DNA from 2 places in the [Clostridium] hylemonae DSM 15053 genome. Region 1 is predicted to be linked to the other one. Evidence: predicted binding sites of a transcription regulator. Region 1 holds the regulator's gene; the other holds the start of a gene.

What was found. The regulator HrcA, encoded in region 1, represses chaperone genes, less so after heat shock. The targets are predictions, from matches to a motif close to TGTTAGCACTCNNNNNNNNNGAGTGCTAACA.
Region 2: a site for HrcA is predicted at 2,212-2,242, ahead of LAJLEIBI_RS01580 (Hsp20/alpha crystallin family protein). Genes of this name have one in related genera too.

The regions. Positions count from the first base shown of each region.
Region 1 covers NZ_CP036524.1:2,249,661-2,254,085, reverse strand. Annotated here, with positions in the region: gene LAJLEIBI_RS10455 (ABC transporter permease) at 1-171, opposite strand, end outside; gene LAJLEIBI_RS10450 (ABC transporter ATP-binding protein) at 173-901, opposite strand; gene LAJLEIBI_RS10445 (hypothetical protein) at 1,077-1,370, shown strand; gene hrcA (heat-inducible transcriptional repressor HrcA) at 1,638-2,681, shown strand; gene grpE (nucleotide exchange factor GrpE) at 2,687-3,382, shown strand; gene dnaK (molecular chaperone DnaK) at 3,420-4,425, shown strand, end outside.
Region 2 covers NZ_CP036524.1:326,496-330,920, reverse strand. Annotated here, with positions in the region: gene LAJLEIBI_RS01585 (leucine-rich repeat protein) at 1-1,842, opposite strand, end outside; gene LAJLEIBI_RS01580 (Hsp20/alpha crystallin family protein) at 2,323-2,748, shown strand; gene LAJLEIBI_RS01575 (magnetosome magnetite crystal formation protein family) at 2,868-3,506, opposite strand; gene LAJLEIBI_RS01570 (hypothetical protein) at 3,525-3,761, opposite strand; gene smpB (SsrA-binding protein SmpB) at 3,797-4,264, opposite strand; gene rnr (ribonuclease R) at 4,251-4,425, opposite strand, start outside.

The DNA.
Region 1 (4,425 bases):
CGCTTTCTGCTGCTGTTCCATCTGTGCGGACATCTGATCTCCGGCGATCTTGTAGGTGAAATCCAACAGGAAGACCGAAGCGGCGGCGAGCACGACGGTCACGATCAGGCATACCCAGAAATATTTTGCCTTCCCTAATTTATAAAAGTCATTTCTAAGCAAGTTCCTCATCTTACATACCTCCTATTCTTTTTAAGAAATAATCTTCCAGATCCATGGACTTATGAGGGTCAGAGCCGTGGCAGCGCTCCCACAGTTCGTCCTCTGTGAATTCTTCGATCAGTTTCCCCTGATGTATTATGCCGTATCTCGTGGCAAACTTGGACAACTCCCCCAGAATGTGGCTTGAAATAAGGACTGTGATCTCCCGTTCCTTATTTAACTTAAGGATCAGTTCACGGATCTCCTTTATGCCTTCCGGGTCCAGTCCGTTAGTCGGCTCGTCGAGGATGAGCAGTTCCGGGCTGCCGGTTAAGGCGATGGCGATGGCAAGCCGCTGGCGCATTCCGAGAGAAAAGTTTTTGGCTTTTTTCTTTCCTGTGTCGTCAAGGCCTACAAGCGCCAGAATCTCGTCCGCCTGGGCGGTGTCTTCTCCCTGAAGCCTGCACTGAGCGATCAGATTCTCCCGGGCGGTCATGCCGGGATAAAATGCGGGAGATTCGATGACTGTGCCGATCTTCCTGCGGCCTTCGAGAAGGTCGGGCTTTCCAAACAGAAGGATATTTCCGTCGCTTGGCGCGGCGAGACCGGTGATCATCCGGATGAGGGTAGTCTTTCCGGCTCCGTTTTTTCCGATAAACCCGTAGATGTCACCTTTATGTATCGTCATAGAAAGATCACTGACTACAGGGCGGCTGCCGTACCGTTTTGTGATATGGTTCGTTCTCAGTATAACACTCATGTAAATGCCTCCTTTATGTGTATTGCAAATTGTACTATTGATTTAGTACAATAATATAATAGTACAGAAGAAAAGTCAAGTGTAATTTTAAAATGTGGAAGCGCCATTGAGTTTTACGGACAATACAGGTATAATGATTTTATGAGAACGAAACAAGATCAGGAGGATATGTTATATGAAGATTTATGATTCAGTAAAAAAAGAAGAGGTTGAGATCGACGGCACAAAAGGCCTTATAAATGTAATGAAGGACGGGCGCCAGGTCGATCTGTATCTGAAGGAGAAGAAGACAGACGAGGACGGCTATCTTACATGGGATGTGGAACATTGGTCAAGTGTTGACGGAAAGCGTTTTATCCGGTGCTATTCTCTGGAAGGAAGAGTGCTCAGCGAATCGACCGGCCACAATATCTACGATCTGGAAAATGATTTTAAGCCGGAGGAGGCAGAGAGAGCGGAGCTCAGTTAAAAGGCGGCAGGTACATAGGCCATAGAAATAAAGACAGTCCGGGATAGATGAGAAATTGACAGCTATCCCGGATATTTTTGTGTCGCCCGGGCAATGAGGCTTTATGAGGTGATTTATGCGGCGCTGAATATTTTGTGTTTCAATATAAAAAAAGTATAAACAGTGTTGACAAATAAAATCTATAGTGATACATTAATAAACGAAGATATTAGCACTCGGTTTAAAAGAGTGCTAACAGGCTGAAAATCCGGTAAAGGAGGCGAATAGATGGTATCAGAACAAAGGCTGGACGAACGTAAGATGAAGATACTTCACGCGGTCATCCAGAACTATTTGGAGACCGGGGAACCGGTCGGCTCCAGAACCATTTCCAAGTACACGGACTTGAATCTCAGCTCTGCCACGATCAGAAATGAGATGTCGGATCTGGAAGAAATGGGATACATCTTGCAGCCCCATACATCGGCAGGGCGTATTCCTTCAGACCGTGGATACAGGCTCTATGTAGATATGCTGATGGAGGAGAAGGAACAGGAGCTGAATGAGATGCAGGAGCAGATGCTCGACAAGGCAGACAAGATGGAACAGCTTCTGAAACAGGCGGCAAAAGTGCTGGCCAACAGCACGAATTATGCAACCATGGTATCCACTCCGCTCAACAGCGGCAATAAAATAAAATTCCTTCAGCTCTCGCAGGTAGACGAAGAGCAGGTGATCGCAGTTATCGTGCTCGGAGGAAATGTTATCAAGAATAAGATAATCGACATGGAAGAGCCGGTCAGCAATGAGAATCTGCTGAAGCTCAATATGCTGCTTAATACGACGCTCAATGGCATGTCCATCGAAGATATCAACCTGGGACTGATCGCAAGGCTGAAAGAGCAGGCAGGTATACACAGCGAGGTCATCGGCCATGTGCTCGATGCGGTCGCGGATGTGATCCAGGTCGATGATGAGATGCAGATATACACAAGCGGCGCCACGAACATTTTCAAATATCCGGAGCTCAGCGACAAGCAGAGCGCACAGGAGATCATCAGCGCTTTTGAAGAGAAGCAGCAGCTGACAGAGCTGGTGACCCAGACACTGTCACAGGAAGACAATACGGGCATTCAGGTATATATAGGAGATGAGACGCCGGTACAGACGATGAAAGACTGCAGTGTTGTGACCGCAACCTATGAATTAGGCGAAGGGATGAAGGGCACGATAGGTATTATCGGACCGAAGAGAATGGATTATGAACATGTGCTCAAATCTATGAAAAAGCTGCAGAACGAGCTGGACCAGATGTTTCATAATAATGACTAGGAAAGGTGGAAGAACCCTTGGAAAATAATCAGGAAAACAAAAGTAAAGAAGATATGGTAAAAGAGGCAGTGGAGGAAGCGAAAAAGGCGGCATCCGAAGCAGCGGATGAGCAGCCGGAAGATCAGGAGGCCGAAGGCGCCACAGAGGCAGACGGCAAGACGGCAGAGGAGGCGGAAGACGCCAAAGATAACTGCGGGGACGAGGATTCCGACGAGGCTGAAAAGGCCGACAAAAAGATCAAAAAATTTGGCAAGAAGCCAAAGAAAGATAAAAAAGATGAAAAGATCGAGGAACTGACGGACAGACTCACCCGTCAGATGGCAGAGTTTGATAACTTCCGCAAGCGTACGGACAAAGAAAAATCACAGATGTACGAGATAGGAGCGAAAGATATCATAGAAAAGATCCTTCCGGTAGTGGATAACTTCGAGCGCGGACTTGACGCCGCAGCGGAGGAGAAGGAAAATCCGTTTGTACAGGGAATGGATAAGATCTACAAACAGCTTATGACGACGCTGGAAGAGATAGGGGTGAAGCCGATCGAGGCCGTAGGCCAGGAGTTCAACCCGGACTTCCACAATGCGGTGATGCACGTGGATGATGAGGCGCTCGGCGAGAACATTATCGCGGAGGAATTCCAGAAAGGTTATATGTACCGTGACTCTGTAGTGAGACACAGTATGGTAAAAGTAGCAAACTAACACTAAATTTGAAAATAAAAATCAGGAGGAAAAAATCATGGGCAAGATTATTGGTATTGACTTAGGAACAACAAACAGCTGTGTAGCTGTTATGGAAGGCGGACAGCCGACAGTTATCGCAAATACAGAAGGTGCAAGAACAACACCGTCTGTCGTGGCATTCACAAAGACAGGAGAACGTCTTGTAGGTGAGCCTGCAAAACGTCAGGCAGTCACAAATGCTGAGAAGACGATCTCTTCTATCAAGAGAGAGATGGGGTCTGATTACAAAGTTACGATCGACGACAAGAAGTTTTCACCGCAGGAGATCTCTGCAATGATTCTTCAGAAGCTGAAAGCCGACGCGGAAGGCTACCTCGGCGAGAAAGTAACGGAAGCGGTCATCACCGTACCTGCATACTTCAACGATGCTCAGCGCCAGGCTACAAAAGACGCAGGAAAGATCGCAGGACTTGATGTAAAGCGTATCATCAACGAGCCTACGGCAGCAGCGCTCGCTTACGGGCTTGACAATGAAAAAGAGCAGAAGATCATGGTATATGACCTGGGCGGCGGAACATTCGACGTATCTATCATTGAGATCGGCGACGGTGTCATTGAAGTATTGTCTACTGCAGGTAATAACAGACTCGGCGGCGATGACTTTGACCAGAAGATCACAGACTACATGCTGGCAGAATTTAAGAAAAATGAAGGCGTTGACCTGTCCACAGACAAGATGGCGCTCCAGAGACTGAAAGAAGCGGCAGAGAAGGCAAAGAAAGAGTTGTCCTCCGCTACAACGACAAACATCAACCTTCCGTTCATCACAGCTACATCTGAAGGACCGAAGCATTTTGATATGAACCTTACAAGAGCCAAATTCGACGAGCTGACACACGACCTTGTAGAAAAGACAGCAGAGCCGGTTAAGAGAGCGCTCTCCGACGCGGGCCTCAATTCTTCTGAACTTGGCCAGGTACTGCTTGTAGGCGGTTCTACACGTATCCCGGCTGTTCAGGAAGAGGTGAAGCGTCTGACAGGAAAAGAACCAAGTAAATCCC
Region 2 (4,425 bases), 1.9 Mb from region 1:
GTCCCTGAAGGCATCATCGCCGTAGGCTGCGGTAAAGCCGGTCAGATCGATCACGCCTCCCTGTGCGTTTATATTGCCTTCCACAGACAGCGTGGCTAGGCTGCCGCAACCATAGAACATATAATCACCAATCGCCACATCAGCGGGCAGCTTTACCTCTTTGATGGAATCACAGGCCCTGAAGGCACCACCGCCGTAGGTTGCGGTAAAGCCGGTCAGATCGATCACTCCTTCCTGTGCGTTTATATTGCCTGCCACAGACAGCGTGGCCAGGTTTTTGCAGGCAATGAACATAAAATCACTAATTGCCACATCAGCAGGCAGCTTTACCTCTTTGATGGAATCACAGGCCCCGAAAGCACTCTCGCTGTAGGTTGCGGTAAAGCCGGTCAGGTCGATCACTCCTCCCTGTGCGTTTATATTACCTGCCACAGACAGCGTGGCTAGGCTTTCGCAGCTAGAGAACATATAACCACCAATCGCCACATCAGCGGGCAGCTTTACCTCTTTGATGGAAGTACAGCTCGCGAAGGCACTGCCGCCGTAGGCTGCTGTAAAGCCGGTCAGATCGATCACTCCTTCCTGTGCGTTTATATTGCCTGCCACAGACAGCGTGGCCAGGTTTTTGCAGGCAATGAACATAAAATCACTAATTGCCACGTCAGCGGGCAGCTTTACCTCTTTGATGGAAGTACAGCCCGCGAAGGCATTATAGCCGTAGGCTGCGGTAAAGCCGGTCAGGTCGATCACTCCTCCCCGTGCGTTTATATTGCCTGCCACAGACAGCGTGGCTAGGCTGTTGCAGCCTAAGAACATATAATTACCAATCGCCACATCAGCGGGCAGCTTTACCTCTTTGATGGAAGTACAGTCCTGGAAGGCATCAATGCCGCAGGCCGCAGTAAAACCGGTCAAGTCGATCACGTTGGGTGTAGATGAGTTGCTTCCTACAGACAGCGTAGCAAGGCTTTCGCAGCCTGAGAACATATAGTCAAGAATCGCCACATCAGCGGGCAGCTTTACCTCTTTGATGGAAGTACAGCCCATGAAGGTCCTAGTACCGCTGTAGATTGCGGTAAAGCCGGTCAGGTCGATCACTCCTCCCTGTGCGTTTATATTGCCTGCCACGGACAGCGTGGCAAGGCTTTTACAGCCTGAGAACATAGCGTTAGCAATCGCCACATCAGCGGGCAGCTTTACCTCTTTGATAGAAGTACAGTCCTCGAAGGCCCTATCGCTGTAGGCTGCGGTAAAGCCGGTCAGGTCGATCACTCCGGAGGCGGGTAAGTTGCTTCCCACAGACAGCGTGGCCAGGCTTTTGCAGCCTGAGAACATATAGATAGGAATCGACACATCAGCGGGCAGGCGCACTTTCTCTATACTGCTTTTTTCAAATGCCCTCTCCCCAAACGTACCGGTAAAGTTCCCCAAATCCAGTTCGGCCACTCTCGAGAAGTTTGTTCGGAAATAGTTCCGGTCGTCGGTCGTCCATGTATCTCTATTGGTTTTCCCTGTGATTTTCAGGGTGGTATATTGGGTGCGCGGCTCATTGGTCTGGGCAGAGGCCGCCTCCTCAAAAGAATCGTACCTGTTCAGGTCCACCGTTCCGCTTTGGTCGAACTGCGCGCCGGTCTGCGCTCCGTCCGTCTGCTGTTCAGAGGTTATTATGTCGGGAGCTCCGCTCCCGACATCCGAAGGGGCCCCTTCGGATGCTTTCGTCTGTGTGCTGCTGCCCGTGGGCGCGTCGTCCGCGCCGGTGGCAAACACCGGCGCCGGCGCCAGCGAGAACAGCATCATCACCGCCAGCAACAGTGCCAGTATGCTTTTCTTTGCTTTCTTCATGTGGATTCCTCCTTCGTCAGAACGGATCAAACTGTTTTGATCTGCCGCTTCTCCCACAGGAAATAGGCGTGCCCGTGGGAGAACTGCCAGCGCTTTTCCGTACCCTGTTTGTTAGCTAAGAACAGTATAGCATACCAAAATGCAAACTGGAATAGACGATTAAGTGAGAAAAAAGTTGACACTTTTTCTCATGCTGCTGTGTCTTTTAGGAGCGCGGCTGCGCGGACCGGTGCTTCGAGAGGTACTGGCGGCCTATTACCCCGACGAGGCGCGCAAGGCTGTCCGCAAACACTCCAAAAATCCCCTGAAACGAGTCTGTTCTTGGAAGAAAAACCATCTGCCATCCAGATAATTAAAAAAAATCAAAAATATTAGCACTCAACTGTTGACAGTGCTGATAATTAGTGTTATATATAATATATAGCAAATAAAACAAATGCAACAAAAAGCAAATCACAAATATTCAAGGAGGAATGACCTATGTTACTTGCAAACAGAAGTATTAACAATTTATTTGATGATATGTTTAAAGACCCTTTCTTTTCCCGTCCGTTCGAGAATTCATCTTCACAGATCATGAAGACTGACATTCACGAAAAAGACGGCAGCTATATGATCGAGATGGAACTTCCCGGGTATGCCAAAGAGGACATCAAGGCAGACTTAAAAGACGGTTATCTGACGATCACAGCAAACCGCGATGAGACAAAAGAAGAAAAAGACGCAAAGGGCAACTGCCTGCACAAAGAGCGCTACACCGGAAGCTGCAACAGAAGCTTCTATGTGGGAGACAAGATAACACAGGATGATATCAAAGCATCCTTCCGGGACGGAGTGCTTCTTCTTCAGATCCCGAAAGAAGTGCAGAAAGTTGAAGAACAACCCAAGTTAATAACCATCGAATAATCGGAATAAAGTTCCGTGAATCTCAACAGCCAAAGAGAGGGCGCCCCCTTAAGTCATCACATGACTTTGAGGACACCCTCTCTTTTTCGCTGCCCGCCAGGCTTCCCGCAGCAGTCTGCCTATTCACGTCTGAGCAGATGGATCTGGCCGATAAAGGGCAGTTCCTTTTTTTCACCTCTGCATGCGTATACGATCCCCATGACCGCAAATATAAATAATACAAGTCCAATGAGGTCGAAGATCCATCCAAACCACCAGCCGCTGAAGCTGATCAGAGAATGCAGTCCAAATACCCAGTTGCCTGAAAGCAGATTTATTACCACCGATGTGATGAATAATACGAGTCCCTGATTGGAGTGGAATCTGACGTATTCGGAATTCTTATTGCCGGCAAGCAGCGGTATGAGAACCAGTATGCCAAGATATGACAGCACGCCCACCCCTTTGTTTGAACGTACATCATCCCTGTCAAAATATGTCCCGCCGCCCTGCCTGTTCCCGCTGCCGGGGCCTGTTGTTTTACTGTCCTGCCTGCCATACTCCTGCCGGTATGTATCCTGTCCATATGCGTTCTGTCCGTACGTATCCTGTCCGTACGCGTTCTGTCCGTATGTATCATTTCCGTAAGTGTTTTGTCCGTACGCATCCTGCCCGTACGTGTATTCCTGATGTCCCTGTGCAGGGATCTCTGCACCGCACTGGGGGCAGTATCTTATACCGTCACCGACTTTTGCGCCGCATTTAATACAATAGCCCATGTCTTATCCTCCGTCACTTTATTCTGTAAGTCCCAGTATCTCAGAAAGCACTTCAATAATGATCTCATTGGTACATGACTTTACATATCCCATCATGTGCAGTGAAATCTCATCCTGCTTCTGCGCTTCTGTAAGTTTCTCATTGTGTTTTGTCCCGTCGATCAGCCCAATGAGCTGGGGCGTCAGTTCTTCATATGTCTCTACCGTCGTCTGAGTGACCAGCCTGCGCAGGTCTTCCTTATTTACAGGTACCATCTCATATCCTCCATTCTGTACGCCGATACCGCCGTCTATCCGAGATTGCGCACCTTAAAATCTCTCTGGGCTTCCCGCTGCTGGTCTTTCTTTGCGATATCCTGACGCTTATCATATAACTTCTTTCCTTTGGCAAGGCCGATCTCCACCTTTACGAGACTTCCTTTGAAATACACCTTCAAGGGAACTATGGCAATCCCCTTCTCCTTCGTCTTGCCGAGCATCTTGTTGATCTCCGACTTGTGGAGCAGAAGTTTTCTCACCCTGAGCGGGTCTTTATTAAAGATATTTCCCTTCTCATAAGGACTGATATGCATGCCATAGATGTATACTTCTCCGTTCTCTATCCGGATAAACGATTCTTTTATACTGCATTTGCCCATGCGCAGCGACTTTACTTCCGTCCCGTGCAGGGCTATGCCGGTCTCGTAAGTATCCAGGATAAAATAATCGTGATATGCCTTTTTGTTGTTGGCTATCATCTTCCCGTTACTCTTCGCCATCTCCCATCTCTCCTTCATCTGCAATCTCAAAATCAATCGTCCGCATAAGTCTGTCGGTCCCTATGACGCGGACAGATATATGCTGCCCAAGCTTAAATACCTTGCTTCTATGGACGCCCACCATCTCGTACCGGCTCTCATAATACTCATAATGGTCGTCG